DNA from 4 places in the Paenibacillus glucanolyticus genome. Region 1 is predicted to be linked to each of the others. Evidence: riboswitches for the same ligand, from Rfam matches in the RefSeq annotation. Region 1 holds a riboswitch; each other region holds the start of a gene.
What was found. Region 1 has a riboswitch for cyclic di-AMP ahead of ehuB (ectoine/hydroxyectoine ABC transporter substrate-binding protein EhuB). Riboswitches for the same ligand answer to the same signal wherever they lie in the genome.
Positions count from the first base shown of each region.

Region 2: it holds a riboswitch for cyclic di-AMP, as region 1 does, so the genes downstream of both, WDY75_RS28555 (hypothetical protein) here and ehuB (ectoine/hydroxyectoine ABC transporter substrate-binding protein EhuB) in region 1, are expected to answer to the same signal.
Region 3: it holds a riboswitch for cyclic di-AMP, as region 1 does, so the genes downstream of both, WDY75_RS13155 (C40 family peptidase) here and ehuB (ectoine/hydroxyectoine ABC transporter substrate-binding protein EhuB) in region 1, are expected to answer to the same signal.
Region 4: it holds a riboswitch for cyclic di-AMP, as region 1 does, so the genes downstream of both, WDY75_RS30560 (3D domain-containing protein) here and ehuB (ectoine/hydroxyectoine ABC transporter substrate-binding protein EhuB) in region 1, are expected to answer to the same signal.

Region 1 covers NZ_CP147845.1:864,120-872,125, reverse strand. Annotated here, with positions in the region: gene WDY75_RS04065 (DUF2179 domain-containing protein) at 1-531, opposite strand; gene thpD (ectoine hydroxylase) at 528-1,436, opposite strand; gene WDY75_RS04055 (ectoine synthase) at 1,433-1,843, opposite strand; gene ectB (diaminobutyrate--2-oxoglutarate transaminase) at 1,840-3,132, opposite strand; gene ectA (diaminobutyrate acetyltransferase) at 3,149-3,661, opposite strand; gene ehuA (ectoine/hydroxyectoine ABC transporter ATP-binding protein EhuA) at 3,706-4,548, opposite strand; gene ehuD (ectoine/hydroxyectoine ABC transporter permease subunit EhuD) at 4,561-5,223, opposite strand; gene ehuC (ectoine/hydroxyectoine ABC transporter permease subunit EhuC) at 5,227-5,880, opposite strand; gene ehuB (ectoine/hydroxyectoine ABC transporter substrate-binding protein EhuB) at 5,882-6,736, opposite strand; cyclic di-AMP (ydaO/yuaA leader) riboswitch at 7,086-7,230, opposite strand; gene WDY75_RS04020 (exosporium glycoprotein BclB-related protein) at 7,727-8,006, shown strand, end outside.
Region 2 covers NZ_CP147845.1:6,186,407-6,194,412, reverse strand. Annotated here, with positions in the region: gene WDY75_RS28565 (proline dehydrogenase family protein) at 1-525, shown strand, start outside; gene WDY75_RS28560 (hypothetical protein) at 549-1,013, opposite strand; cyclic di-AMP (ydaO/yuaA leader) riboswitch at 1,139-1,310, opposite strand; cyclic di-AMP (ydaO/yuaA leader) riboswitch at 1,862-2,030, shown strand; gene WDY75_RS28555 (hypothetical protein) at 2,159-2,569, shown strand; gene WDY75_RS30830 (potassium-transporting ATPase subunit F) at 2,719-2,796, shown strand; gene kdpA (potassium-transporting ATPase subunit KdpA) at 2,827-4,506, shown strand; gene kdpB (potassium-transporting ATPase subunit KdpB) at 4,529-6,562, shown strand; gene kdpC (potassium-transporting ATPase subunit KdpC) at 6,645-7,274, shown strand; gene WDY75_RS28535 (histidine kinase) at 7,277-8,006, shown strand, end outside.
Region 3 covers NZ_CP147845.1:2,720,362-2,728,367, forward strand. Annotated here, with positions in the region: gene WDY75_RS13135 (M17 family metallopeptidase) at 1-998, shown strand, start outside; gene WDY75_RS13140 (copper homeostasis protein CutC) at 1,030-1,716, shown strand; gene WDY75_RS13145 (ROK family protein) at 1,755-2,708, shown strand; gene WDY75_RS13150 (hypothetical protein) at 3,110-3,637, opposite strand; cyclic di-AMP (ydaO/yuaA leader) riboswitch at 3,901-4,034, shown strand; gene WDY75_RS13155 (C40 family peptidase) at 4,038-4,514, shown strand; gene WDY75_RS13160 (stalk domain-containing protein) at 4,621-5,895, opposite strand; gene WDY75_RS13165 (2Fe-2S iron-sulfur cluster-binding protein) at 6,113-6,499, shown strand; gene WDY75_RS13170 (AraC family transcriptional regulator) at 6,773-7,630, opposite strand; gene WDY75_RS13175 (L-fucose isomerase) at 7,832-8,006, shown strand, end outside.
Region 4 covers NZ_CP147845.1:6,639,989-6,647,994, reverse strand. Annotated here, with positions in the region: gene rsmI (16S rRNA (cytidine(1402)-2'-O)-methyltransferase) at 1-64, shown strand, start outside; gene WDY75_RS30575 (AbrB/MazE/SpoVT family DNA-binding domain-containing protein) at 314-568, opposite strand; gene WDY75_RS30570 (HD domain-containing protein) at 890-2,179, shown strand; gene WDY75_RS30565 (TatD family hydrolase) at 2,274-3,038, shown strand; cyclic di-AMP (ydaO/yuaA leader) riboswitch at 3,245-3,459, shown strand; gene WDY75_RS30560 (3D domain-containing protein) at 3,732-4,919, shown strand; gene rnmV (ribonuclease M5) at 5,114-5,665, shown strand; gene rsmA (16S rRNA (adenine(1518)-N(6)/adenine(1519)-N(6))-dimethyltransferase RsmA) at 5,662-6,546, shown strand; gene yabG (sporulation peptidase YabG) at 6,661-7,563, shown strand; gene veg (biofilm formation stimulator Veg) at 7,854-8,006, shown strand, end outside.

The sequences.
Region 1 (8,006 bases):
CTATAATTTGCGACCTTCCGTCAACCGCACCCAGAAGCCGCCTTTGAAGCTTTTCGGTTCATGAGAGATGATAAACGCCTGCGGCGACATTTTGCCCAGCGTCTCCATCAGACGGCGCTCGTTCTTCCGTTTCACGAGAACCTGCAGCACGAGCCGCTTGCCGTCCTTGCCATCCGCTTCCCATGCGGTCACGCCGTATCCCTTCTCCCTCAGGTTCATCGCCAGGTTGGTCTCTACGGAATTTACAATGACCTGTACCACGATGTACCCGAGTGCCAAATACTCCTCGATCCGGCTGCCGGCATATACCCCAAGGCCGAAGCCCAGGCAATAAGCCGCCATATTAAAGGGATTGTCCAGATTTTGCAGAACAAGATTCAGGCCGAGCAAGTAAACGAATACCTCCAGCATGGCAAGAAGAGAGGCTACCCCTCTTCTGCCTTTGATCATCAGAATCAAGCGCAGCGTAAAAATGGAGACATAGACTACGTTGATGCCGATGATCGAGCCGATAAGCGACAGCGAGATCATCGAGAATCACGGGCAGCAATGTACTCCGGCCTAGGGCTCTGACCCGAGTAGGGCTGAACGATCTTATTTTCCACGCTGTTATAGACCATGAAAATATTGCTGCGCGGCATAGGCGTGATATTGCTGTTCGAGCCGTGCATAATGTTGCAGTCAAACAGCACGATCGATCCCGCTTTGCCAACAGGTGTATCAATTCCGCCTTCCTTCACCAAGCGTGTCAGACTGTCATGGTCAGGAACGCCATATTCCTGCTTGCGCAGCGAATCCTTGAAGTGATTATCCGGTGTCTTGCCAACGCAAGCCACAAACTCCTTATGGGATCCAGGCACGACCATGAGCGGGCCATTAAAGGGATAGTTATCCTCTAGTGCGATGGAGCAGCTCAAAGCCCTCATCCGCGGCATGCCGTCCTCCACGTGCCACGTTTCGAAATCGGAGTGCCAGTAGAACTCCTTGCCCGTAAAACCCGGCTTGTAATTGATGCGCGATTGATGGATATAGGTCTCGCTTCCCAGCAGATATTCCACAATGGCCAGGAGTCTCGGATGCTGGGACAGCTCCTGGAATACCGCATGGCTGTGATGCACCGCGAACACCGAACGCACTTCGTCACCGCCTGGCTCTCGAATAACTTCATCCTTCTCCGACTCTCTCGCGGTCACCTGCAGACTGCGGGCTTCCGCCTGATAGTGCTGCAGTTCCTCCCGATCGAAGAAACCTTCCAGAAACAAATATCCGTTGCGCTCATAGAATTCGGATTGCTCCAGTGTTATAGAAGCATCCGGTGTCCAGTCCGAATACACCACAGGATCCTGTCTCTTTAAGAGTCTTGGCTCTGAATGCAATCTCGAAGGATAAACGTCCATCTCTTTTTCCTGAAAGGCCGATACCTGATTATGACTCATCGCATGTCATCTCCTTTGTTCGATATGGGGGCAAGGAGCGGGTAGGTTCCTTCCTCGTCATGAACTTCAGCCCCCGTCAGCGGCGGATTGAACACGCAGACCATCCGCATCTGGGAACGAGCTCTCAAGTAATGCTTCTCATGTCCATCCAGTGCGTACATCATCCCCGGAGAGATGGGGTAAGTCTCACCCCCGACCACCTGGATCTCACCCTCTCCCTCGATGCAATATACAGCCTCGACATGATTTTTGTACCAGATCAGCGTCTCGGTTCCGGCCTTAATGATGGTGTCATTGAGGGAGAAGCCCATGCCGTCTTTGGTGAGCAGGAGTCTTCTCGAATTCCAAGTCTTCGCATCGATATCGTCCTTCGTATCCACAATCTCTTTCAAATGTTTAACAATCATGACAACCTCTCCTCTGCTGCTAATTGTTTCACGCTGTTTATAAATATCCCCAATCCCTGCTCCAATGTGTCCAACTCAATCGTCAGCGGTGGCATGAGTTTCGCTACTTCACTGTGCGGACCTGACGTTTCCATAATCAGTCCCTGCTCGAAGGCGATTTCAGACAATCTGCCTGCGAGCTCCGGCTTATCAAAGGCAAATCCCTGGATCAGCCCCCTGCCCCGTATTTCACCGCTGAGCTGTGGATAATCCTTAGCTATACAATCCAAGGATTCGCGAATCTGATTCTCGCGAATACCGATATCAAGCTGAAAATCTTCCGTTTCCCAATAATTCAGCGCTGCCGCTGCAGCAACGAATCCGAGATTGTTGCCCCGGAAGGTGCCGTTATGCTCGCCCGGCTCCCAAATATCGATCTCCGGCTTCATCAGCGTGAGCGCCATCGGCAAGCCGAAGCCGCCGATCGATTTCGAGAGGCATATGATGTCCGGCTCAATACCGGCATCATCAAAGCTGAAGAACGGACCCGTTCGGCCGCAGCCCATCTGGATATCATCCAGAATGAGCAGCATCCCCTTATCCTTGCAGATGCGCGCAAGCTTTTGCAGCCATTCCCCGCTCGCAGCATTCAATCCGCCTTCACCTTGTACAGCTTCAACGATAACCGCCGCCGGAAGCGGAATACCGCTCCCCGGATCATCCAGAAGCTTCTCCATATATGCCATCGTATCCACGTCATCGCCGAAGTAACCGTCATAAGGCATAAATACCGAGTGGCTCAGATCCACGCCAGCACCCTGCCGCTTGAAGGAATTGCCGGTAACAGCCAGTGAGCCGAGGGACATGCCGTGAAAGGCATTCGTGAAGCACAGAACGGTGCTACGCCCTGTCACTTTCCGCGCGATCTTGAGCGCTGCCTCTACCGCATTCGTGCCGGTCGGACCGGGGAACATCACTTTATGATCCCAGCCTCGCGGCTTTAGAATGACTTCCTGAAAGCGGGTCAGAAAGGTCTCCTTCGCTTCGGTAGCCATATCCAGACTGTGTGTAACACCATCCTGCATCATATAATCAACCAGCTTCTGTCGAATCTTCTCATTGTTGTGTCCGTAATTTAACGCGCCGGCGCCGGCAAAAAAATCAATGTATTCATTGCCTTGCGTATCCCACAGCCTTGCATTCCGAGCCTTGTCAAAGACCGTCTGGAAGCTGCGGCAATAACTTCTTACTTCCGATTCCAGATTGTTAAACACCGTAAGCTTCGGTTTCTCCATGACTTGATTGTCCATAATTCCCTCCATTGGTCTAAATGTCATTGAAAAAAGGGCCTATCACGAATAATGGCTCATCTTCATGTGACGTTCCATCCGGGAACATCTCCGCTCCATAACCTACGGTTACGGTGCTGGGAATGGATTTCTCCTCGGCATAACCGAGAAATAACCTGCGGGATGCCATGTTGCTTGGCGATACCGTTGTTTCAATGAAGCGAACGCCGTGACATGCCCTCTGGTTCATGAGTCCTGTCAGCATGGCCTTCGCAATCCCTTGCCTCCGATGCGAGCCGGCAACGGCCACCTGCCATACAAACAGCGTTTCCGGATTACGCGGTGAGCGGAATGCAGAGATAAAACCGATGATGTCTCCTTCGTGCTCGGCGATCATACAGGTATCATTGAAATAGTCTCCAAGCAGCATATAACAATAGGGGGAATTCAGATCTAGTGATCCGGTATCTCTTACGAGCTCCCACACCCGGGCGCCATCCTGCGCTTCCGGTCTGCGATAAACGATGTCCACTCCAGTATCAACAATCATTCTATACAAGCACCTCTTTCCATGATCAGTCCCCTGCTCATTTTTCAATTAGAGCGGAATCGCTGCAGAAAGTTTTGCAGCCGCTCGCTCCGGGGATTATCGAATATCTCCTCCGGCGTCCCCTGCTCGACGATCAAGCCGTCCGCACCGAATATGACCCGGTCGGCGATTTCCTTGGCAAAATCCATTTCATGCGTAATCAGCATCATCGCCATATCGCCTTCTTCCGCGATTTCCCGGATCACCTCCAGCACCTCGCCTACCAGCTCCGGATCCAGAGCCGAGGTCACCTCGTCGAACACCATCACCTTCGGCCGCATGACCAGCGCTCGTGCGATAGCAACACGCTGCTTCTGCCCCCCGGACAGATTGGCCGGGTACATCTTCAGCTTGTCGTCCAAGCCGACTTTGCCCAGCATGGAGACGGCCCGCTCCTCCGCCTCCTCCTTGGATAAACCCAGCACTTTGCGCGGGGCCTCCGTCACATTGCGAAGCACACTCATATGCGGGAACAGATTAAAATGCTGGAAAACCATACCGACGCTGCAGCGCATTCGATGCAAATGCTTCTCGTTTGCCCGAACAAGCCTGCCCTTCTCTTGCATATGCCAGAGAAGCTCACCATCAACCTCGATGGTGCCTTCGGTCGGTTCCTCCAGTGTCATTAACATCCGCCCCATCGTCGTTTTGCCCGAGCCGCTCGGACCAATAACAGCCACCTTTTCTCCAGGCTGCATCTCCAGATCGATGCCTTTAAGCACCTGGAGATCACCAAACGACTTCGTCACGCCCTTGTATCTCACCATCGGCTTCACTTCCGCTGCCGGGTTTGGATCAGGCTGCGGCACCTCGGCTCCGGCAAACGCATCAATTACTACTGCGTTCAATAGACTCCCTCCTTATTTTCCACGCTGCAGATTCATTCGTTTCTCCAGCCTTTGCACCAGCAAAGACGCGATATAACTGATAATTAGAAACAGAATGCCAACCAGCGTATACGGCTCGAATGCACGAAACGACTGGGAAACGATATTCTTGGCTGTCAGCATCATCTCAACAAGCGTAATGGCACACAGAATCGGTGTTTCCTTAAACATGACAATCAAATAATTGCCCAGCACCGGAATAATAGGCGGCACCGCTTGCGGCAGAATAATGCTCCGCCAGGTTTGGGCTTTCGTGTAATTCAGAGCAGTTGCAGCTTCCCACTGCCCCTTGGGGACCCCTTCGATGCCAGAACGATACACTTCGGACAGATACGTGCTGTAATGCAGCCCAAGACCGATCACCCCGGCATAGAAGGCCGGAATGGAGATTCCGGTAAGGAGCGGCAGACTGTAGTACAGGAAGAAGACCTGAACCAGCAGCGGTGTATTGCGGATAAATTCGATAATACCTTTGGTCATGAGCGACACAGGCTTCCACTGGCTTCGAGCAGCAAAGGCAAACAGCAGCCCGATTATCAAGGCCACCACAAAAGCGCAGAGCGTCACCCATACCGTCATTTTTAATGCACTCAGCAATTCCGGCAGGATATCAAACACATAATTCCAATCCCACATCCGCTATAGCCTCCCCGCCGTCCATTTACGCTCCAGCAACCGAACTGCCATCGAGACAAGCGTAGCTATGACAAAATACATAAGAAGCAGCAGCACCAGAATCTCGGTTGTCCAGGAAATATAGTTGTTGCGCAGCACCATGGCCTGATACGTCAGATCCGCCATCGTGATGAAATAGACAAGTGACGTAGATTTGATGAGTTCCACCAGCTGATTTCCGAATGGCGGGAGCATTCGCAGTGAAGCTTGAGGCAATATAACATTCCACATCCTTTGCCATGGCTTCATATTAAGCGCCACCGAAGCTTCCCACTGTCCTTTTGGAACAGCCAGCACCGTGCTTCGGACAATCTCGGAGCCATATGCGCCAAAGTTGAATCCAATCGCAAGGATGGCTGCCAGCATTTTGGGAAGCTCAATGCCGATAAACGGAAGAGCAAAATACAACCAGAACAGCTGCACCAGCAAGGAGGTTCCCCGAAAGATTTCCACATACACGGCTGTAACCGTGCGGACGATCCACAGCTTCGACAGTCTGGATAAACCGGCTGCGAAGGACATGGCAATGGCCAGAACAGCTGAAAAGAAGGCGACCAAAACCGTAATCTCCGCTCCTTTCAGCAGAGTAGGAAGAAAATCGATCCATGAATTCGGCATACTATTCACCGCAAAGCGCAGCGGCTGTCATCTCGCCCGGCAGCTCTTCTTCGGTAAATCCAAACTTCTGCAAGATCTCCAGCAGCTCACCTGACTCCTTCATTTTTTCAAGCTCCGCATTATAAGCCTCCTGGAATTCGGTATCCGCTTGACGGAATGCCGTGGCCCCATAGCCCCGAACGCTTTCACCGTCGATGACCGGCTGTTCGAAATCCGCGACGCGTTCGATGTTGTCATCGCTGGCCGAATCCAGCATCGCCTGCAGGGACGGTCCCGTCATGGTAATCGCCTGCACCCGGTCTGCCTGGAGGGCACTGATGGCCGAGGCCTGATCGGGAACCTGTATGATCCGGTCCGAAGGGATGCCTGACTTCTCCATATAGCCGATTTCAACCGCGCCAGTCATGACGGCCACCTTCGCCTGATCATCCTTGGCAATATCTTCGTAACTTCCGAGTCCACTTGGATTCCCTTGCTTCACGGCAAGAGCTTCCCCTATGCTGTACTCCGGATTAGCAAACAAAACGGCGGAGCAGCGGTCCGGATTGATGAACATGCCTGCAGTGATCAGGTCAAACCGTTCCGCCTGAAGCCCGGCAACCAGGGAGCCGAACTCCGTAAGCTCACCTCTCATCTCCTTAATGCCAAGTCGCTCCAGAATGACACGGGCAATCTCAACGGCTTCGCCTGTAAGCTCCCCGCTGGCCTCTTTGTAGGCATAAGGCTTTTCATTGGCAAAACCTACGGTAATATACCCCTGCTCTTTGGCCCGTTCCAGCGTGCTCCCCTTATCGCCGCAGGCCGCGACCGATACCACCATAACCAATGACAACAACAGCACAACAACTTTCTTCAACACCTTCCACAACCTTTCGAAATGATTTTGTTGTTCCTAAAAACGGCATGAGGAAATTATCCATGTTAACACATGTGTTAACTCGGATATGTGACATTCAGACACACTTGCACAGTCCGGGGGCTCAGGGGAGAGGTTGCATCCATTTCCCTGTGCCTTGTAAACCCAAACCGTCTGACTGATTCAATTGGCTAAACATTAGCAGGCATTGCCCTCCTCTTTTGCAGAATACAAAAAGACCACCAAACAGGGGATCTAGACATAGCTCCGCCAGCAGGGGGTCAAAAAATAGAGAAAAGGCCCCTATAGAGAATAAAGGGCCTTTGTTATGAACATCCATTATGTATACAAGACCCATCCACTGCTGACGAGGTTAGCTGACGGACTCGGGTAAGATGGTACCCTACACTCGTGAATTCAAGTGACTCGCCCCTGATGAAACTGGTTCCCCCGCTCTCCGGAAATGTATGCCGGAAACTAAGCGTGTGTTCATGATAAAGGGAAGCTCAGTAAAAGTCAAACCCCTGGAGCTGCATTTTCTGGAAATTCGGAGGTGAAATCAGCGCTCTTCCAAGGCATATTAGTAGCCATAATCTCCACAAATTCAGGGCTGTCCCCTGCCTGTCGCCTCCTTGTTCGGAGGTGTGTTTTTCGCTATACAGCAGGCATTGCGCCCATCAGATAACAGATAATTCATGCGGTAGATCATTCATGACATGAATCATGAACGATGCAGAGGAGACAAGCCCTCAACTTCGAAACAGAATTTTTTTTCAACACGATCCATTATAAGCTTTGTTAGCCCCCAATTTCGCTATTCCAATATCATCACGATCGCTTTTTTTCGCTATTCGTTTATAGACTGATTCCTCAGAGGCTATCGTACATTCTTAAAATAATAGGTATATATCTATCATTTATAAGCTGTTAACCCATGCGGCTAAGAGAGCATCTGCGTAGTATAAAGCAAATCTAAAGGAGGTGCTTGATTTGGATTGTTCTTCTAGAAAGAGAAAATTGTGTGCTCTTAAAAAGATAGAGAAAAAAGTACTGCACGCCAAGAAAAAAAGATGTCCTGATAACGGCAATAGTGGTAAAGGTGGACACAAACCGATTCGTCGCCACTGTGTCAGAGGCCCCCGCGGACCGGTTGGACCGCAGGGACCTCTTGGACCAGTCGGACCTGTGGGGCCGGTTGGAGCTCTTGGACCCGTTGGACCTGTCGGGCCAGCTGGGCCAATTGGGCCTGCTGGACCTGCTGGATCGTCAA
Region 2 (8,006 bases), 1.4 Mb from region 1:
GATATGGAGGATTCGCCATATACCCAGGCGACAATCGATATGACGCTGCGGCTCCATAAGGAGGGGCTGCCCAATGTGGGCACCGTGATGCAGGCCTACTTGTTCCGCACGGAGGAAGACGTGCGAAGCCTGATGGAGGCGGGGGTCAATCTGCGCCTGGTAAAGGGGGCATATAAAGAGCCCGGAACCATTGCCTTTCAGCAGAAACGCGAAGTGATCGATAACTATAAAAAATTGATCAAAATGCATTTCGATCAGGGAGCGTACACTGCGATTGCCACGCACGATGACAATATCATCGACTGGGTCAAGGTGTTTGCCGAGCAGAGCCGCATAGAGAAAGAGGATTTCGAATTTCAGATGCTGTACGGGCTGCGAATGAACGATCAGGCTGCGCTTGCAGAGGATGGCTATCGCATCCGTTGTTATATGCCCTACGGGACGATGTGGTACCCGTACTTCACCCGGCGGCTGGCGGAGAAGCCGGCTAACCTCATGATGGTGCTGAAAAATATGTTCAAGTGAGGGGTGTGAACACCGCCCTTACCTTAAAAGAAATAATAAGCTTGCGAGCAATCCATCAGGAAGGACCGCTCCAGCGGGAGGCTGCCTAACCGTTCGCGAGTTACATGCTGGTGCAGGTCCGCCTCCAGATCGGCTAACGCCGATACGGCGAGCAGCATCCGAGTGGATCCCCATTGCTGCTGCTTCTGAGCATAGCGTATGGCCTCAGTCACGGGCATGCCCCGCAGCCTTGCAAATACAGATGCCCAGCGGACCAGATCTGCGAATTCTCTCGTGCTCGGCAGGGCATATTCCGCATAACCGGCTGCTTCTCCGCAGCTGATTTTGAACAAGCCGCAGTTCCAGCTTCGATCACTCCAGGGGATAAAGCGTTCAGCCGAGCCCCAGTCGAAACGGAACATCTCCATATAGCGGATGGGCTCTTCACATATTGTTGGCGCTGTTTGGATGGCTGTTGCCTGTGCTTCGAATTCGATGAGTTTCGTCATGATCTACGCTCCCTTATAAGATGTTATATGCAAGACAAAAAGGCCTGGTGAGCAGAGAAACCCCGCTCTCCAGGCCTTTTTCCGGTTAGCAGCCGATGAAGCGGCCGCTTTAGCTTGGCTGGATCGTGTTCTCTCTCAATACGCCTACGAGGTTAGCTGTCGGATTCGGGCTTGAGAGCGCCCTACCACAATGCCTGGTCAGGCATCGCGGATTCACCCCATTCACCAACAGAAGTCCTATCGGTGATATTGGTTCCCCCGTCTCCCGATCTGTCGGGAGCTCAGCGTATAACGTGTGTTGCGAATAGATGGATGAATCATACGCCGGAGGCAGCCAAAAGTAAATGACCGTATTTGACGCATACATTCCGAAAATCGATGAAATCCGTAAAAGAAAACGTGTACATTTGGTATTGTCATCTATTATCATGGCAAAATCTCAGTATCTCGATGGATTGCGATAAATTCGAGAAAACAAGAGAAATACATAGTATGGAGCAGTATTCGAGAGATAATGAAGACATACTGGTTAGATCTTGTTCCACATTCAGCCACACGTGTTTCTGAGCTCATTTACATCCCGCACGGCCGGACGTATGATACGAACTATGAATTGACGGATGATTCCAAGAGCAGGGCACAGCGGCAGCCGGTCGATAAGATTCATAAGGATACAAGGCAGTGTGAGAGCTGCGGTTCTCCTTTATGAATGAGAACCTCGGCGAAGGCACCATGGGTCTTCCAGAGGCTCAGGGTCAAGCGACTCTCACGGCTTGACTCTGACGGCTGTACAGTTCTGCCAGGCTTGGAATATAAGTCAATAGCTAATTGAATAACATGCTACTCGTTTTCAATTTTCGCTGAGTCCTTGAATGGAAAAGGAACGGGGGAACCAGTCGGGAGATGAACTTGATCTCTCAGGGGTGAATCCCATAGACAAGATAACGGTCTATGGGTAGGGCGACTCTCACGCCCGAATCCGTCAGCTAACCTCGTAAGCGTATCGAGAGAGGCAACGATTGTCGTGGACTTTAGCCACGGTGTATTTCACCGTGGATGAATAAGAAGCCTGCGGGAAGAGTTCTTCTCCTCCCGCAGGCTTCTTTTTGTTGCCTTCTCTTTCTGAAACTTAGGAGGAGAAACACATGGAGAAACCGCAGGATTTCATCTTGGTATCCGCCCCGAATAAGGCCGGGGAGGAATTTATCCGCCAGTTGATGTACAAACATATTTCGTTTGCAGCTATAGCCAACAATCGGGCCGAGCAGGAGAGGATGATGGAACTGGGCTGCAAAGACATTATTCTGATTGATACCAGAGACGAGTCAACCTGGATCATTCCCGAGTTTCCCGTCAGCAAGGTGTTTCTGTTCGAAAGCAGCTTGAATCTGTGCTGCCGCTATTTGCGGATTTGCCGGACATGGACAACAAAGTCGATTTACGTCATTACCCACTCCAGCAATCCGCGGTTGATATATAAGGGACTGGGCGCCGATGTGGTGCTTCATACGAACCATCATCAGGTATCTTTCCTGATTTCGTCCATTGTCAGCTAGTTGCAGATTTAATGCCAAATACGGTTCGTGGAGGATTGGATTATGCAGGATTTTTATATGGTGCTCATATTAGGAGGGACCTACGGACTGTTCATGCTGTTTATGTCCTGGTGTGGACGCGTGGTTTCAGAACCGGAGGCTGATCAGCTGTGATCATATTATTGGTATGTACGCTCTTTATTTTTCTGTATTTGATTTATGCGCTGGTTCACCCTGAAAAATTCTAGGGGAACCGCTGAAGGAGGAAGGCACTCGTCATGGGCATTATACAAATTGCCATCGTTATTCTGGTTCTGCTGCTGCTGGTTAAGCCGCTCGGAACCTATCTATATCAGGTATTTCGCAATGAAGATAACCGAACCGATAAATGGTTCTCCTGGGCAGAGAAGCCGATATTTGCACTGATTGGCTTGAAAGACCGCAAGGGGATGACCTGGAAAGGGTATGCTCTCAGCTTTGTCATTACGAATATCATACTGGTAGCTTCAGGCTACCTGATTCTGCGGCTGCAAAAGGTACTGCCGTTCAACCCGAACGGAATCGATAATATGGAATCAACCTTGTCATTCAATACGATCATCAGCTTTATGACCAATACGAATCTGCAGCATTACAGCGGAGAGTCGGGGCTATCCTATTTTGCGCAGATGGCTGTCATTACGATGATGATGTTTACATCGGCGGCGACCGGGCTGTGCGTGGCCATCGCTTTTATCCGGGCAGTGACCAGTAAGGGGACAACCGTCGGCAACTTCTTCGAGGACTTTGTGAAGGCTCATATCCGGGTATTCATTCCGGCGGCCTTCATCATTGCAATGGTGCTGGTCGCCCTGCAGGTGCCTCAGACCCTGAAGCCTGCGCTCAGCGTGACCACGATGGAAGGAAGCGAGCAGCAAATTGCGGTAGGTCCGGTGGCTGCTCTTGAATCGATCAAGCATCTGGGTACCAACGGCGGCGGATATATGGGGGTCAATTCGTCCCATCCGTTTGAGAATCCGTCCCCTCTGACCAATGTGATTGAGATCCTGTGCATGTGGAGTCTCGGGGCTGCGCTTCCGTATACATTTGGTTTGTTTGCCAAGAGCCGCAAGCAGGGCTGGATTATATTCTCTGTGATGATGACCTTGTTCATCGGCTTCTTGTCTCTGAACTATGCCGCTGAATCAAACGGCAATCCGGCACTGAACCGACTGGGGATTGATGCATCCCAAGGCAGCATGGAAGGTAAGGAAGTCCGGTTCGGGATCGCCCAGTCCTCGCTGTTTACTACAGTGACGACGGCGGCTACGACCGGTTCAGTTAACAACATGCATGATACACTCACGCCGCTTGGCGGAATTACGCCGCTGTCCCTGATGATGCTGAACTCTGTTTTTGGCGGAAAAGGCGTCGGGCTGATGAATATGCTCATGTATGCGATACTGGCTGTGTTCCTGGCCGGGCTTATGGTTGGGCGAACGCCTGAATTTCTGGGCAGAAAAATAGAAGCGCGGGAAATGAAGCTGATCGCCATCGTCATTCTGGTGCACCCATTTATCATTCTGGCTCCGACGGCGCTTGCCCTGATGACGGATGCCGGGCAGGCGGGCATTACCAATGCCGGCTTCCATGGCATCTCACAGGTGTTGTACGAATACACGTCATCCGCAGCCAATAACGGTTCCGGGTTTGAAGGACTTGCAGATAACACGCCGTTCTGGAACATCACAACCGGGCTCGTCATGCTGTTCGGCCGTTATATCTCGATGATCGCTCTGCTGGCGGTCGGCGGTTCACTGATGCGGAAGCAATGGGTACCGGAGACACTCGGGACGTTCCGAACAGACAATAAGCTGTTTGCCGGCATTCTCCTCGCGGTGGTTCTGATCATCGGCGCATTGACTTTCCTGCCTGTGCTGGTGCTCGGCCCGATTGCTGAGCATCTGACGATCCGTTAATTAGAAAAGGTGGCCTATTACCATGAATAATACGAGAACCAAAGTGATGTCCAAAGAAATGGTCAATCAAGCGCTGAAGGACAGCTTCATCAAGCTGAATCCAGCTTTCATGATGAGAAATCCCGTGATGTTTGTTGTGGAGGCCGGAACCTTGGTGGTTCTGCTCATGACACTGTTTCCATCCTATTTCGGTACAGAAGGCAGTACCGGATTCAATCTGACGGTGTTTGTGATTCTGCTGTTTACGCTGCTGTTCGCGAACTTTGCCGAGGCCCTTGCCGAGGGCAGGGGTAAAGCTCAGGCCGATTCTCTTAAGCAATCCAAGAAAGAAATGACCGCCCATAAAGTGATGGAAGGCGGAGGGGTTCAGTCCGTGCCGTCTACCGATCTTCGCAAAGGGGATATCGTGGTGGTTACGCAGGGCGAGATGATCCCTGGTGACGGAGAGGTCATCGCCGGTCTGGCATCTGTCGACGAATCTGCCATTACGGGAGAATCCGCGCCGGTGATCAAAGAAGCAGGCGGCGATTTCAGCTCGGTCACCGGGGGAACCCGGGTGGTCAGCGATACAATCAAAATTCGGATTACCAGCGATCCCGGCGAATCGTTTATTGACCGAATGATCTCACTGGTTGAAGGAGCTTCGCGGCAGAAGACGCCGAATGAAATAGCGCTGAACACACTGCTGATTGTGTTGACCCTGATCTTCCTGATCGTTGTGGTTACACTCGCTCCGATTGCCAAGTATCTTGGCATCGAGCTGTCTGTCCCGGTATTGATCTCGCTGCTGGTATGTTTGATTCCGACCACGATCGGCGGGCTGCTGTCGGCCATCGGGATTGCAGGCATGGACCGGGTGACCCAGTTCAATGTGTTGGCGATGTCGGGTAAAGCGGTGGAAGCGGCCGGAGATATTAATACAATGATCCTGGATAAGACCGGAACCATTACGTTTGGCAACCGGATGGCAAGTCAACTGATCCCGGCCCGTGGCGAAACGCTGGCATCGGTTGCCCAGTGGGCAGCGGTCAGCTCGCTGCTGGACGAAACACCGGAAGGCCGCTCCGTTCTGGAGCTGTTGAAGAAGGAAGGCCTTGAGGTGGATGAGAGTATGACGGCGGGAGCCGAATTCATCGAATTTAAGGCAGAGACCCGAATGAGCGGCATGGACCTGAAGGATGGCCGAAAAGTTCGCAAGGGTGCAGTGGATGCCGTCAAGGCTTGGGTGCTGTCTCAAGGAGGCTCCATACCTCCGGACTTGACGCCAAACAGTGATGCAATTGCTACGGAGGGAGGAACCCCGCTGGCTGTGGCTGTGGATCACCGCATCTATGGATTGATCTACCTGAAGGACACTGTGAAACCGGGAATGAAGGAACGGTTTGAACAGCTGCGCCGGATGGGCATTAAGACCATTATGTGTACAGGCGATAATCCGCTGACTGCAGCGACGATTGCCCGCGAAGCGGGAGTGGATGATTTCATCGCAGAGAGCAAGCCGGAGGATAAGATCGCCGTCATTCGAAAAGAACAGGCCGAAGGCAAGCTGGTGGCCATGACCGGTGACGGAACGAACGATGCGCCGGCCCTTGCACAGGCCGATGTCGGGCTTGCGATGAACAGCGGTACCACCGCCGCGAAGGAGGCGGCCAATATGGTGGATCTGGATTCAGATCCATCCAAGATTATCGAGGTCGTTGCCATCGGGAAGCAATTGCTGATGACAAGAGGCGCGCTGACCACGTTCAGCGTTGCGAACGATGTCGCCAAATATTTTGCCATCATTCCCGCCATGTTTGCAGCTGCTATTCCAAGCATGAACGTATTGAATGTCATGGGACTCGGTTCCCCTATGTCGGCCATCCTGTCCGCGCTGATCTTCAATGCGATCATTATTCCGCTGCTCATTCCGCTTGCGATGAAGGGTGTCGCCTATAAGCCGATGAGCTCATCGAAGCTGCTGCAGCGTAATGTACTTGTCTACGGATTAGGCGGCGTGATCGTGCCGTTCATCGGGATTAAGCTGATTGACATGATTGTCCACCTATGGATTTAGGCGTGTTGGTTAAACCGGGTATATAGAGATAAACCAAAGGTTGATTATACAAGGTAGATATGAAAGAAAGGGTCGAAGAATAATGAATAATCCTGTGCAAACATCGTCAACGTCCACGCCTCATGCTGAGGCGGGCAACGCTCGCGTCTCCGTAGGCATTGCGCTTAGAGCAAGTCTTGTATTCATTGTGCTGTGCGGAGTTCTGTATCCTCTGGTCACTACAGGTGCAGCGCAGCTGCTGATGCCGAAGCAAGCCGGCGGCAGCCTGATTACGGATGAGAGCGGCAAGGTGGTAGGCTCGGAACTGATCGGCCAGAACTTTACGGACCCGCAATTTTTCCATGGGAGGGTGTCCAGCATCGAATACAACGCAGCTGGCTCAGGCAGCAATAACTATGCACCTTCCAATCCCGAGATGATCGATCGAACAAAGGCGTCGATTGAGGCATGGAAGGAGAATAATCCGGACGTTCCGGTAAGCGAGCTCCCGATGGACCTGGTAACGAATTCCGGCTCTGGACTGGATCCTCACATTTCGCCGCAAGCAGCGGATATTCAAATTCCACGGATCAGCAAGCTGACCGAAATTCCGGAAGCAGAGCTTCAGCAGCTGGTGGAGAAGCATACGGAAGGACGGGATTTAGGTGTATTCGGTGAACCGCGCGTGAATGTGTTGAAGCTGAACTTGGCTCTCAGAGAGCTTCTTAGCTGACGATGGATCACTTTCGGAGAAAATCGCCGGAGGAAATTTTAAGGTCCATCTCGAAGCTCCACCAGGGGCGGCTCAAAGTGTATATCGGGGCCGTGAGCGGCTCGGGAAAAACCTATCATATGCTTCGCGAGGGGCAGACCTTGAGACAGCAAGGCATTGATGTTGTCATCTGTGCCGTATCCACAATGCAGCGTCCGGAGACGGTGGAGCAGGCACAGGATCTGGAACGGGTGCCGAGCATTCATTGGGTTCAGGACGGCATAGAGAAGAAGGATCTCGATCTGGATCTGCTGCTGAAGCGCAATCCGGAGGTCGTGCTTGTGGATGGCCTTTCCCACCGGAACCGGAGAGGGGCAAGGCATGCCACACGGCTGGAGGACATAAAGTTCCTGTTAAGCCGGGGGATCAGTGTCATCACAACGGTGAATGTGTATGAGCTTGAGGATGTGCACGGCATTGCCACCAAGCTGACGGGCATCAAGGCCAGTTATACGGTGCCCGCCGATACCCTTGAGACCGCCGATGAGGTGGTGCTCATTGATGTAACACCTGAAACGATGCTGGATCGGGCACAGGAAGGCCTGCTTGCGGGGGGAGGCATATGGAAGCAGGGCAATCTGGCCGTGCTTCGGGAGCTTACCCTCCGTCTTGTTGCAGAGGGCGTGAACAACTCGCTTGCGCGGTACCGCAAGGAACAGGGACTCATCGGCCCATCGGGGGCCGATGAGCGGA
Region 3 (8,006 bases), 1.9 Mb from region 1:
TCCTGAGGGAGGCTTCCATCCGCATAAACGGAACCCGACTCACGCGAGATTTGGTTAACGAATCACCGGAAACGTTAAATCCGGAAGCGTTCGTTGCGGTGGTCGAGGAACGCTTCAAGAAGGCACCGGTTAAGCTTCACGTGTATCGCGGACAAGAGCTTCATGATCGGCAGATGAACGGGCTTATTGCCGTAGGCGCTGGCAGCCAATACGCCCCTGCCATGGTTGAATTATCCTACAACGGAGCTTCTTCATCGGAGAAGAGTCCTCATATCGTGCTCATCGGCAAAGGCGTAACCTTTGATATGGGCGGTATGAACGTCAAGATTGGCCGAGATATCAGCGATGCCCGCATGGACATGGGCGGTGCTGCTGCCGTCGTTGGTGCAATGGATATTCTGGTATCTCGCCAAGCACCGGTGCGAGTCACGGCACTGATCGCCGTGGCTGATAATTTAGCTGGACCGGATGCCATGCTTCCTTCTTCCGTTATCCATTATCCGAACGGGCTGAGTGTTCAGGTAGCCAATACGGATGGGGAAGGGAGATTGATTATTGCGGATGCTCTGCTGCATGCAGCGAATCTCGGTGCCGATAAGGTCATTGATATCGCTACCCTCACAGGCAATGTCGGCGCAGCGCTTGGCCTGGAGATTGCTGGAATCTGGGGAGACCGCGATATTACAGCTGATTTGGTTGATATCGGGGAACGCAACGGGGAGCGTTTGTGGCCCATGCCGCTGATGGATGAGTATGCCTCGGAGCTGAGAAGCGATTATGCGGATTTGAAAAATGTCGGTACGTCTACGCTGGCTGGAGCCATAACGGCTGCGCTGTTCATCCGCCATTTTGTAGCCGAGTCCATGAAATGGGTGCACATCGATATGGCAGGCACCGTCCAGTATAAACGGGAGTTTCCCTATTCCGCTGCGGGAGCCACTGGCTATGGCGCCAGATTGTTGGCAGATTATGTGGAGAAGCAGTTTCTCAAGACATAGAGAACAGAACTTCAGATGAGGAGTGACGATGATGCTTCTAGAAATTATCGCAACTTGCGTGGATGATGCCATCACCGCAGAGCAGAATGGTGCGGACCGTCTGGAATTAATTACGGCCATAACCGAGGGCGGACTTACGCCTGGAATCGGTCTCGTTGAAGAGGTTGTGAAGGCTGTTCAAATTCCTGTCCATGTGATGGTAAGACCACACAGTCGGTCCTTTGTGTACAGCACACACGATATAGCAACCATGACGGCGGAGGTCAAGGCGATCCGCAAGGCCGGGGCAGCCGGCGTAGTGCTGGGCATGTTGACCCCGGATGGGAAGATTGACGAGGTTTCCTTGGCCAACATGCTGGAATGGACGGGCAGCATGCAAGTCACCTTCCACCGTGCTTTTGATGAGCTGGAGGACCAGTTCGAAGGTCTGCGTACGCTGCTGAAATACCCGTCCGTTACCCGTGTACTGACATCGGGAGGGCCCCAGCCAGCGCCACAAGCAATTCCGAGAATTCGGGAGCTTGTGGAACAAACCAAAGGCAGCGAGCTTAAGATATTGGCCGGCAATGGCCTGAAATGGGAAATTATTCGTGAATTTATCGATCAGACCGGTGTGAGCGAGGTGCATTTCGGCTCGGCGGTTCGATATGGTCGGTCAGGGCTGAAGCCCATTGATCCGATTGAATTGAGATCGCTGGCAGACAGCATACATCAATAGAAGTAGTAGCAAACCTATCGGAAACAGGTGAACAAAAATTGCAAACCGAATGGAATAAACAGCAAGAATTTGTGGTTGGCGTTGACCTTGGGGGTACAAAGATCGCGGCAGCGCTCTTTGATTCCGAAGGACAGCTGCTGAACCGGGAGCAGATGGAAACCGCCGGCGCACAGACGGCGGAGGAGGTGGTCGGCAGAATTACGGCCATGATCCGCAGTGTGTCGGGCGGCCATCCGCTTCGAGGGGTAGGGATGGCCTCACCAGGCACAGTGAATAGCCGAGAGGGGATTGTCATTCATGGAACGAATTTGCCGGAATGGACTAATGTCCCCCTCAAAGCCTGGATGGAGCGTGAGCTGCATACGGAAGTTCAGGTGCTGAACGACGCCAATGCAGCCGCGTGGGGGGAATATGTAAGAGGAGCCGGCAGAGGTTCAACTAACATGGTGTATGTGACGCTGAGTACAGGCATTGGTTCAGGAATCGTGCTGGACGGCAAGCTGTTTCTGGGCAGTAATTCTTTTGCAGGCGAACTCGGGCATCATATCATCGATCCGAGCGGTCCCAGATGCAATTGCGGAAGTCATGGCTGCTGGGAGGTATTTGCCTCGGGGACAGCGATCGGCCATGCAGCGTCCCAGCGGATGCTCGATCAGCCGAGCGTGATCAGAGAGCTGGCTGCAGCAGATGGGGGAGTGAATGCAAAGCACGTATTTGAAGCTAAGCGTCTTCAGGACCCTGTAGCGGTGGAGGTCATCGACCGTGCTATTTATTACATGGCACTAGGTCTGGTTAATGTCATTCACAGCTTCAACCCGGACCGCATCGTAATTGGCGGAGGTGTCAGCAGAGCAGGAGAGCTGCTGTTCCCGCAGCTGCGGGAAATGACAGATAAACTGGTCATGCCGTCCTATTTAGGCACGTACGAGATCGTTCCGGCCGGTCTGCGGGATGATGTGGGTCTGGTTGGTGCCGCAGCCTTGTTCCGGTGATGACAAATGCAATGCTTGGGTAGTGGATAGAGCAGTGGATGGAATAAAGCTTAGATAGAGATCATTTGGCAGGGAAATAGAATTGGAATTAGACGGGTCTTATAGCCAGTAGTTATAAAAAAGCCGCCCATAGAAGGGCGGCTTTCATTATGTATCAGGGAAGCGGGAAACGGGGCGATCATTTTTTTGCTATTGGGGAGTCCGTCACATGTAATGAGTGATAAGTGTGAACCGTAAACCGTCATCCGTTTGTGCATAGGATTCGACTTTTTGGTTTTCTTATGGTTTGTTTGTATCCGACAAACAAGCGGTTGCCCGCACTTTCCCGCCCGCCGGCGGTAACCGCCGGCTCCAAACCCGCACGTGAGGAATACCTGTAGGCTTGGAGCCGGCGGCTGCCGTTACCCCATATACTTCGATGCGTCAAACGATATTATTGCGTTATGATTGGCATGTTCTATCAGTGACGAGAGTTTGGTTACCTCGCGTTCCTTCTTGCGCGCAGCCGCCTGATAAGCTTCAGGATCATACAGAGCGACGTTGAACAGCGTCGTGGCGTTGTCTCCGCTTCCCCGGCTGCTTTGACGCTCAAGCTTCTTGCGAGAGCCGAGGTGTGCAAGCTGTCCGATATCACCGCGAATGTGTTTCGCCAGCTCGATTGCTTCCATGATCGTTATGTCGGAACCATTCCAGGAGATCGTCTGCGTTGTGTTGGAGAGGGCCATCAGCAAATCCAGTTTTCTGAAATCCGCCGCCGCCGATTCAATCTCTTCCGTAATGACATCTACACTCCGCGCGGGATACTCAGCCGTTTCTCCTTTTTCAATGATCGTACTGCTGTTATTCAGACGCTCCGACGCCAGCTGGCTCATAAGACGATGAATTGCTGCCCGTACGGCTAAAGCTTCAGCCATTGTGATTTGACTCATTCGTAATGGATCACCTCTATGATTTCTTTTCTGATATAGTTAAACGCAGGATCCTGTAAAAAGTTGCTAAACGTTTTAAGAAAATGGAGTAAGAGGAATACGCTAGAGTTACATAATTGTCATGACTATGTGAGATTGTTAACAGAAATCAGGCTGCGAAATTCGATTATTCCGACAGCGGGTAACATAAAACGATAGATTCTTAGGATATTATTGACAGCATCCTTGCTTGTATACTATATTAAGAGAAGTTACAAAATGTTAATGAATTTTTGCCGAATTTCGTTTGTGAAAACGGGGGAACCGTCTTGGGTGAATTATTCTTGTACTAAAGAGAGTATAGGGAACCTTCAACCGAACCCTTAGCTAACTCCGTAGGCATCGAAGGAGAGAACATATTTTGAAGAAATTTGTCATCACATTGCTTGGGTCTGCAATTATTTTTTCTTCAGGTGCCGTAACAGCATTTGCTGATCAACAACCGAACTTTCAGCATCAAGTGAAACAATTGGTAGGAACTCCATATAAATGGGGCGGAACGACCACCAGTGGATTTGATTGCTCCGGATTTATACTGTACATGTTTAGAAATTTTGATATAGATCTTCCACGCACATCCCAAAGCCAGGCTAAAGCCGGGGTTTATGTGGATCGCGAAGACCTGCGGGTTGGAGATCTGGTGTTCTTCAATACAAGCGGCAGCGGAATTTCGCATGCAGGAGTTTACATTGGCGAAGGTCAATTTGCGCATGCTTCCAGCAGCAAGGGTGTAAGAATCAGCAAGCTTAGCGATTCTTATTATGAGCCGCGTTATGTAACGGCGCGTCGTGTACTGAGTCAAGAAAACTATGCGAAACTGGTAGGCAGTCCAAGCTAATTGAGAAACGCAGTTTTTCGGGAAGTATAATACATATTAAGAAAGCCTGACAAAGATCCATCTTTGTCAGGCTTTCTTTTATTGAGGGATGCTAGACCTGATCACTTTATTCCTTTACAACAGAAGCATTCACAGCGCCTTCCATCTGATTATTATAAGTCCGGAATAGTCCCAGACGCCAGAAGGCGGCTCCCTTTAGATCATAGCGCTTGGCGAGACCCAGCTTATCATCTACGGAAGACGGAGTTTCACTGCTTAAGCTGATGCCGAGCAGGAGCTTTTGTTTAGGAACACCCGCTTGGAGTGCAAGCTGAATCGCCTGATCTACAAGACTGTTAGGCTCGGGTACCTGCGATTTGGTGCCGACCGGGTTATACTGATAAGCCATAATGATGAGATCATCTGCTATGGAGGCAAGAGTCTTGTAATCATAGCCTTTATAGGCACTGTTCAATGGCGGCACGGCCAATGACAGGGAGATGTCCTTCGGTAAAGAAGCCTTCAGCTGTTTGACATAATCGTTAAGCAGCTTCTGCTGCTGCCCTGCATCCAATTTAAAGCCGAGCCCTTCAAAATCGAGAACAACTCCGCCGAAGCCGTTGTCCGTAACGGCTGTCGTTATGCCCTCAATCGATTTCTGCCGAAGGGTGCTGTCACTCAGAACCTTGGTCAGTTCACCATTACCATCCAAAGCATAAACCATAAGATGCGGTTTAATGTTCTGATCCGCTGCATCCGCCACAATGGATTGTGGCGTTACATCACCGGCAGATGCAGGCAAGCGGTACTCTTTACCCTCAAGCGTAAATTGACCTTCGCGGTCGATGCGGCTCCACCCGAAAGCGACTGAGTTCATGGAAGGTATTATATCGCGTTCCTGATAGGATTCTAGAGCATAGAAGGCTCTCAAATGCATCTCCCGCTGCGGAGATGTCAGGGAAACCGTACGCGTAGCCTGGTTCCAGCCCACGTCGACACCGAATTGGCTGCTGAACGAGCTGAGCGGAATCAGCACGCGCCCTTCCCGCTGTACTGGTGGTGCCGCGAGCGTAACTTTTTTCCCGTTCACGGTTGCAGTTTTACTGCCCACCTGCAGCAATACCTCCGTTGCTTGCCCCTTCAGGCTGCCGATCGCTTTCACCGTTTGCGTCTTGCTGTTCCAGGTGATCTCAATTCCGAGCGCTTCGCCAACGGTCCGGAATGGAACATAAGTGACACCGTTGTCTATCCTCGGAGCAGCATCAAATTTCAGTGGAACATCATCCAGCATGACCGCAATAACCGGTGCTGCGGCGGCATTACTGATATTCGTGGCAGTACCCAGCAAGGATAGGGCCAGAACGGTGGCGGCCGCTGTTTTTCCTACATGTTTATGTAACATACTCCGTATTCCTCCAACTCATCATATAATAGTAGATTGGCCTTGCATGGAATGGTAATCTAGCATATGCAATTATAGCAAAATTTTCATAGAGTTCCAATTACATGATGTCATAGAATAGATAAGAGCAGGCATGTTGATTTTTTAAACTTTCAAGTATAATAAATACAGGAATTCATACATAACCTGATGATTACATGCATAGGGGGACAACGGCGTGTTTAAATTCTGGAAGAATAAAAAGGGTAATGAACGCGGAGATACATCGTTGAGTACGGAAGGAGAACCGATTGAGGCTGTACCGGATCTGATTATCGAGCTTACGGGACGAGAGATTCAGCGTAATGTGGCGCCTGTTCTTGGTATGACCGTGCTGGATCTTGCGGAGCGGAATGACGTGGATTGGAACTCCTTTTGCAAAAGAGGGACTTGCGCGCGCTGCCGCTGCATGGTGGCGGAGGGTATTCAATATTTGTCCGAGCCGAACCTTGCGGAAGAGGGGCGCCTTGATCCGGAAGAGATTGAGGAAGGCTACCGTTTGGGATGTCAGAGCCGTATCGAAGCGGTGGGTCCCATCAAAATCAGGCATGCTCCGTACTTTTGAACGATATTATCTGGCGACTATTTTTTGAGTTGCAGATTAGAATAGCTATTCAATACACTGAGCGAAATTTTCAAAGGCTTATTCCAACTTGAACGATAAGGAGGGCAGGCCTTTTTTGCATGCTTTTTTAATCGTGAAAAAATGAAGGGGGTATATCACGCAAGGGAAATCCATAACGTTACCAGAAAAATGCAAAGAACCTAGTCTAGTTGAGCACCGGACTAAGGTTCTTTAAAGACGGCTTCATATAAATAGTCTGCGCATGTAAATCCTTTATTCCAAGGCCAGCTTGTTCTGTTCCCGGAAGGAACTTGGCGTTTGACCGGTAATTTTCTTGAATAACATCGAGAAGTATTTATCGTTGCCATAGCCTACTTGTGAGGCCACCTCATGCACTGGCATTTCCGAATCGGCAAGCAGGCGCTTGGCTTCCTCAATCCGGCGGGATATCAAGTAATTGAAGGGAGAATCGCCAAGCTCTTTTTTGAACAGATGGGATAAATAATGCTGGCTGACGTACATCGTATCCGCGATGTCCTTCAGACTGATGCTTTGGGTATAGTTGGCGTCGATGAACTGTTTGGTCCGGAGCGCGATTTCATTCTTGCCCTTCAGGGATTGAAATTGATGCTTTACATCCACGATGCGATAGATCACGGTGATCAATGACATGAGCAGGTTCGTGCTCAGCGTTTCGTAACCCAGCACCTGCGAATCACATTCGCGGATGATTTCCGAAAGATAACTTTCGACTTTATAGGCGTATTTCTCACAGGAAATAACCGGCTCGACATACGCCGGCAGCAGCATTCCTTGCGGAACGCCCTCAATGTGGAGCGAATCCACGCCGCAATAGATTACTTTAAAAGGCCCGTCCGTAATGGAGCGTTCCTCATGGGGGACACCGGGGTTGTAAATCGCAACATCGCCTTTGCGGAGTTCATATACTTTTCCTGCGATGGTGAATTCCCCGCGTCCTTCAACCACATAGAGGATCTCACAGAAATCGTGAATTTGCGGTGGCCCGTAGAAAAAATCCTCGTCCACCACTTGCCCGGCAAACAGCAGCTGCGGATTTTTGATGAAGCGGAATTGATCGCTTTTGCTATGCGAGATTTCGATCTTTGGCACGGTCTCGTCCCTCCTGGAAAGCAGCATCCTGTATCCATTATAATGCATAACGCTCATCATGCGGAAATCGTTTACATGAATAGCCGGAATGGTTCACTGTCTTGCTGAAATTATGGTCCGATACAACAAAATAGTGGGTTATCCTCTGCGCCGAATCAATTTACAATGAGGTCATATTCCTGATTGGGAGGCGTGGCATACATGACAATTGAAAACGATTACAGATGGCGGGACGGATTTCCGAAAATCGGCATTCGCCCTACGATAGATGGAAGACGGAGAGGGGTAAGGGAATCCCTCGAAGAACAGACGATGAACCTCGCCAAGGCCGTCGCCGAGCTGCTGTCCAGCGAGCTTAAATACCCGAATGGCGAAC
Region 4 (8,006 bases), 900 kb from region 1:
AACCGCGGGTGATCGCGGTGTATCGAAGCGGGATATATATAACGCGTTATTAGCAGATTCATGACCACCCATACCTGGCGCAGGGGGATAGCCAAATAGCCCACAAAGTAGAGCCTATGCTTTGATGATTATTTTAAAAACTTTGCTGGGACCCGTAAAGGATTGAAGAATGGCTTGCATTTCACTGAAAACTTTCTTTAATCTCAAAAAAAGACCCTCCTGCGGCCGGGTTCAAAGCCGAGGAAGGTGCCAAGGAGATATGAAAAAGGTTAGAATTAACAAAGTGTAATAATGCTATTATATACTAAAAATCTTAATTTGTCACAGGTGTAGGGATTTCCGAGATACATTCATGGCAAACAATTTTACCCTTGAAGTAAGTGACATTCTCAGCGTTACCACAGAAGATGCAGGCAGGCTCATATTTCTTAAGCATGATGCGTTCGCCGTCTACATAAATCTCCAATGCGTCTTTCTCACCAATTCCGAGCGTACGGCGTAACTCAATTGGAATGACGACCCGTCCAAGCTCATCGACTTTCCTTACAATTCCTGTTGATTTCATCATAACTTATAAATGCCCCTCTCGCCATAATTTAAAAAAGTCATAATTCGACATAGTTCTAGTTTTTATGTTATTTATAGTACCAACGATTCCCAAAACAGTCAACCTATATTTTTGAAAAATCGGAACCTATTTACGAAAGTATAGTGAACAAAACCCTTGTATAACAAAGGAATTACCATAATCGAACCAATTATTGTTGCAATTTTCTATTTGTCGATTTGGAAAGCGCGTTTTTACCTTATTCGACATTGTTCGACATTAGTTGTCAAAAGAAGTGTTAAACGGCCATATCCACATCAAAATGATAAGGAGATGAGATGGATGCATTCCCCAATATCGGAAGAAAAAGTGTTCAAGGATCCAGTCCACAATTATGTTCATGTGCAGGACGATATCATATGGAGGTTAATCAATACGCCGGAATTCCAGCGGCTCCGCCGGGTCAGGCAGCTTGGGACCTCTTACCTGACTTTCCACGGAGCGGAGCACAGCCGATTCTCTCATTCTCTGGGTGTCTATGAAATTACGAGAAGAATCATCTCTCAATTCGAACGGAGAGGGTATTCTGACTGGCCAGCCGAGGAACGGCATGTGGCTCTCTGTGCGGCGCTGCTGCATGATTTGGGACACGGGCCTTTTTCCCACTCTATAGAAGAAGCCTTCAATATGAACCACGAGGATTGGACATGCCGGATACTGCTTGGTGATACTTGTGTTAACAAGGTTCTTCAGGAGCTTGGGGCAGATTTTCCGGAGAAAGTGGCTTCCGTCATTAACAAGACGTATGATAAGCCGATTGTCATGAACCTGGTAACCAGTCCGCTTGATGCAGACCGCATGGATTACCTGCTGCGGGATGCGTATTATACGGGAGTGAATTATGGGACCATTGACATCGACCGGATATTGCGGATGCTGCGGCCGTTCCGTGACCGCGTGGTGGTCAAGGAATCCGGCATGCACGCCGTGGAGGATTATCTGATGTCGCGGTACCAAATGTACTGGCAGGTGTATTTTCATCCTGTCACCCGAAGTTCGGAGATCATCTTGCGTCAAATTTTTCGCCGTGCAAAAGAGTTGCATGACAACGGGTACGCTTTCCGGTTTATGGTCGAGCCGCTTCCGGCCCTGTTTGAAGGCAATATCGGTGTAAATCAATACCTGCGCCTGGATGAAGCGCTTATTCAGACGGCATTTCTGCAATGGACCGAGGAGGAAGACAAGCTTCTTGGCGAATTATGCGGCCGTTTCATGCACCGGAAGCTCTATAAATATGTAGAAATCGACAATATCGATTTGGAGACCATCGACGGGATACGCCAAGCGTTCCGCGATGCGGGGCTGCATCCGGAATATGACCTGGAGATTGATTTTCCAACCGATCTTCCTTATGATAAGGTTCATTCTGATATGCCGCTTAACGAGAAGCAGATCCTGCTTCTGGATCGGCATGATGAGCTGCGGGAAATTTCCGAGGTGTCCGATATTGTACGCTCTATCAGCGGCATTCATAAAGGGCGATATCATCTTTATTTTCCGGAGGAGAAGGTGTATCCGCTACTGGAGCAGATGCCGGAGAAGATAGGTGAGATTTTTAAGCAGCAGAATTAACTTGGTGAGCAGGACAACCGCAGCATGATGGGTATAAGCAGTGCTGCAGGAAAATATACGACAAGGAAACGACAGGAAAGGAGAGGGTAATATCATGCTGTTCGACACGCATACTCATCTGGATGCTCCCCAATTCGACGAGGACCGGGAGGAAACCATCGCGCGGGCGCTTGAAGCCGGCGTGAGCCGGATGATTAACATCGGATTTAACCGGGAGACCATCCCGACCACGATGAAGCTGGCAGAGAACTATGACTTTATATATGCAGCGGTAGGCTGGCATCCTGTAGATGCCATCACCATGGAGGATCAGGATCTGGATTGGATCGCCTCCCTATGCAGTCATGAGAAGGTGGTGGCTATCGGGGAGATTGGTCTGGACTATTATTGGGATACATCCCCAAAAGAAGTACAGCATCAAGTATTCCGCCGCCAAATCGGACTGGCTCGGGAACTGAACATGCCCATTGTCATCCATAACCGGGATGCACATGAAGATATCGTAAAGATTCTGAGGGAGGAAAAAGCCGCTGAGGTCGGCGGTGTAATGCACTCCTTCTCCGGGAGCTGGGAAACGGCCAAAATGTGTCTGGATATGGGATTCCATATTTCATTTGGAGGACCGATTACCTTCAAGAATGCGAAGCAGCCTAAAGAGGTATTGGCGCAGGTTCCACTCGATCGATTATTGATCGAAACGGACTCGCCTTATCTGACCCCCCACCCCTTCCGCGGGAAGCGAAATGAGACCGCTTATGTAAAATTAGTGGCGGAGACCGCAGCCGAGATTAAGGGCATGTCCTTAGAGGAATTGGCCCAAATTACCACCAAAAATGCACTGGAACGATTTGGCATTTAACGAAATTGAGAGCAAAAGCGATGAAAAAGAGAGCATTTTCGATTAATTAAAGTTTTTTAATCAGAAAAGGCGTTGATATTACAATATTTTAACCATTTACATCAGAAAATGTGGTTGATTGTTGCTTTACAACCTGCATGTAAACAGGATATCATCTTTTCAGTGATAAGAAGCTGCGATGTGCAGATCGCCAGCCGAATATTTCATGAACCGTCTCGCTTAATCTCCGAAATTCTGGAGAACGGGGGAACCGATACTGCCGTGCATACAGGTCTGAATGCACCAAGCCGTATTTGATTTCTTTATCGGGTCTTTGGGGTGAATTTGAAGGATCTCGCCATGAGCGGGTATCCGGATATAGGGCGTCTCTCTTACGTCCGAACCCGACAGCTAACTCCGTAAGCGAAATAAGAGGGGAAATCTCGTGCATACCATTTCCATGATTCTAATCATCAGGAAGCCACGTTAGAGCCTCTAGTACTCTTTCAATGGCTTTCTTTTATTTTTGAATAATGGCGAAGGGATCATCATACTCTTGGTAATCAGGAGGTGGTGGTAGATGGACGGGAAGACGGGAATTGACGCAGGGTGTTAGATAGATAGCAGGGCGCCTTGTGAGAATAATTGCTATAGTCACGTCAAATGCATTCATGCGTTACTGAAGACGGCGGGACTATGAAGGAGGATGGAATAGTGGGCATTTTTCAACCTGAAGAAACCCATGAATCACAATCATCCAGCATGTCTTACGCATTGAGATGGAAGCATGACAATTTGCGTCAATTGATGTTGCTCGGCACGATGGGAGCCGTTACGGTATCACTTCTCGTTTCGTTGATTGTACATGATCAGACAGGCAAGGAAGTTCAGCTTGTGGTCGATGGTCGTGTCACCACAGTAGAAACACGTGGATCATTGCTGCAGGAATTGCTGGATGAGCAAGCGATCACGTTGAGCCCAGAGGATCAGATTTCGATGCCTCTAAACGGTGCGATCCAGGACGGCGACCGGATCATCATTGAACGGGCAGTTCCAGTCAAGGTTACAGTTGGCAGCAAAACCAAAACCATATTTACATCCCAGGATACGGTTGATCATGTACTGAAAGAAGCTGGCATTACGATCCAGGGTGAAGATATAGTACAACCGGCACAGCATACGAAGCTTACCAGCGATATGAGTATCAACGTCGTGCGCGTTACGAAACAAAATGTTAAGGAAATAGAAGACCGGGAATTTCGTGTGATTAAGACAGCCGATCCATCGCTCGAAAAGGGTGACAACCGCGTGATTCAGCGGGGTGAGTCCGGCATCATGGTAAATCACTATGAGAAGGTCTATCACGATGGCAAGCTGGTTTCCAAGACCAAGGTTTCACAGGAGATTGAGCGCAGAACGAAGGACAAAATTATTGCTGTAGGCACGAAAAAAGTGGAGAAACCCGCTATTGCTCAAGCGGCAGCCACCGATGTGAAAGCAACACCGGCTAAACTCTCCGGCACGAAAAAGGTAACAACCGCCAAAGCGGTGGAGAATAATGTGGCTTCTCGGGCAGGCGTTGATTTTAAATACAAAAAGGTATTGAACAACGTGTCGATGACGGCGTATTCTGCCGAGCAGCAAGGAATCGGCACTCGGACAGCATCCGGAACACGTGTGACGGAAGGTCGGACGATTGCGGTAGATCCTAATATCATCCCCATCGGATGGTGGGTGTATATTGAAGGCATCGGCTTCCGTCGTGCGGAAGATACGGGCGGTGCCATCAAAGGAAACAAAATTGATGTTTATTATGATTCGTTGAAATCCGCTATGAATTTCGGACGTAAAAGCGGCCGTACTGTTTACGTGATCGGTCCGGTTAAACCTGAATTGAACTAAACGAATGAATTCCAATTTACAATGCCATTCTAATGCTATACTATTTAGCTTATAATAAATGATGATGAAGAAGAGGGAATCTTTCCTCTTCTTTTGTTTTGTAAAAAACGAGTAATAATATAAGGCCTATGGGGCTTGAAGCTGACCATTCGCTGTACAAGCCGGCCTTGCTTGGAAAGGAAGAGAGCAATCGCATGATTAAAGAAGTAATCGTTGTGGAGGGCAGGGACGACACGGTAGCCATTAAACGGGCCGTGGACGCGGATACGATCGAAACGGGCGGTTCTGCCATCAATAAGCAAATCCTTAAACGCATCGCGCTTGCCCAGGAGCGCAGAGGCGTTATTATATTAACGGACCCCGATCATGCAGGAGAGCGGATTCGGAAAATCGTGGAGCAGGGCGTGCCAGGCTGCAAACACGCCTTCATTCCGGAAGAGGACGCTACCCGAAAAGGGGATATCGGCGTTGAGAACGCCTCTCCTGAGGCCATTTTGCGTGCGCTGGAGAGGGTCCACACCTCCTTCGAGGGCAGAGAGAGCCTGATCAGTCTGCAGGACATGATGGAGGCCGGTTTATCGGCCCATCCGGAGGCTGCGGCAAGACGGATGGCGATGGGAAACCTGCTGGGCATCGGATATTGCAACAGCAAGCAGTTTCATAAACGACTGGCCACGTTTCAAATATCACGTGAAGAATTTCTGGCCGCGCTGACGCAGCTGGAAGAGGGGGGCGTAAAATCATGAGCCGGTTCGATGATATATCAACACCAAGACGGACGAAGGAGATCATCTCACGTCATGGATTCTCCTTCAAGAAGAGTTTGGGTCAGAACTTTCTCATCGATCAGAATATTCTCTACAAAATCGTGGAGGCCGCAGGATTAGATGAGGATAAAGGAGCGCTAGAGATCGGTCCTGGCATCGGAGCATTGACGGAGAAGCTTGCACAGACTGCAGGAACGGTTACAGCGATAGAGATTGATCAGCGCTTGATTCCGATCCTGAGGGAAGTGCTGGAGCCTTATGAGAACGTGAAGGTTCATCATGGGGACGTATTGAAGGTGGATCTTCATGAGTTGTTCCAACAAGACTTTGCGGGCGTATCGAAAGTCAGCGTCGTTGCGAATCTTCCGTATTACGTGACAACGCCGATTCTGATGAAGCTGCTCGAGGAGAAGCTGCCGCTGGAGAATATCGTCGTGATGATCCAGAAGGAAGTAGCAGAGCGTATGGCTGCGGCACCGGGAAGCAAGGATTACGGGAGTCTCAGCATCGCTGTCCAATATTACAGTGAGCCTAAGCTGGTCTGTATCGTGCCGCATACGGTATTTATTCCGCAGCCCAATGTCGCTTCGGCTGTTATTCGCCTAGCCGTACGGGAAGAGCCACCTGTTAGCGTAGAAGACGAAGGGTTTTTCTTCGAAGTGGTACAGGCTTCTTTTGCACAGCGGCGGAAGACCATCGCCAATAACCTGAAGAGCCGGTTCTTTGCGGGTGAAGGACGTGAGCGGCTGGAACAGCTGCTGCAGGAAGCAGGAATTGTGCCTTCACGGCGCGGAGAGACACTCAGCATCGAAGAGTATGCCAAACTTAGCAATGTGCTGTACAACGCCGATATTCGATAGACCAGCAGATTGACGTGCGCAGGGGGCCCTGAAGGGGTTTAACATGATAAATTGAAGCTTCGTAAGAACCAATAGTCACAGTGGCCCATACCATAGGGTAGGGGTGATGTTGTGATGAACTTGGGAGACTTGGTCGTTCGTAAATCCTACGGCGGCGATGTAACGTTCCGGGTAGAAGGCATGCGGCAAAATAATAATATCGTCATCAAAGGGACGGAATTCCGGTTATTGGCCGACGCTCCCGTTAATGATTTGGTCACGGTCCCGCATCCCGCCGTAAGCGAACGAACAAAGCAGGCACAAATTAAAGCCAGTGAGTCGCTTGACCGCCTTCAGAAGCACCGTCAGGAGCAGAGCGAGCGTCAACTGGCCAATCTGCGAAATATCGAAGGCGACCAGCATGCGAATAAGGGATACTTTGACGTGCCGGGCAAGGTGCTGCATTTGGATGGAGATCCCCAGTACCTGAAGAAAAGCATGGCCTTGTACAATCAGCTTCGGGTACCAGCGGAAGGCCATTATATCAATGAGTCGTCGATGGCCGATTCATTATATCGTCTTCTTCCCCGGGTAAGACCCGATATCGTTGTGATTACAGGTCATGATGGTGTTCTCAAGAGACGACAGCCATACGACTTATATAGCTTGGACAGCTATAAAAATTCACACAACTTCGTCACGGCTATCCAGGTAGCCCGTCAGTATGAGCGGAATCTGGATTCCCTGGTCATTGTGGCCGGTGCGTGCCAATCGCATTTCGAAGCACTTCTGCAGGCAGGAGCCAATTTTGCCAGCTCGCCAGGGCGAATTCTCATCCATGCGCTGGATCCCGTGTATGTAGCTGCCAAGGCAGCTTATACGTCGGTCAGGGAAACCGTGAATATTCATGATATCGTCCATCATACGATTAGCGGCAGCCAAGGCGTGGGCGGAATCGAAACAAGAGGCAGCTACCGGATCGGTCTGCCCAAACTGCAGGATTTGTCCACTTTGAAGGTTACGCCTTCCGTTAGCTAGCCTTTAAATCCTAGTGCTAGCGGTTGAATCATGCCGCTGAGGACAAACCAAGAAGAACCCCACAAGCTGGGGTTTTTTTATTTTTTCTTTCGAAACTTAAAGAAATTTGTCAAAAAAAATACATAAAGCTTGTCATTTTAGCGCATATTAAAACAAATGAACACGAGAAATACGGGATCAAAAAAAATTCGTTGACAAGGTATTTTTGATGCTGATATAATTAATGTTTTTGAATTGACAAATGACTGAATCTTCGGTATAATGGACAAGGAAAGAGGTGGTCGTCGACAATGGCTAAAAATGCGCTGTTGGAAATCAAACGCAGTCTCGATGCCCATTTAGGGCAAAAAATTACGCTTCGGGCTAACGGTGGCCGTCGGAAGACCGTCGAGCGTACTGGTGTTTTGGAAGAAACGTACCCTTCTGTTTTCATTGTGAAGCTG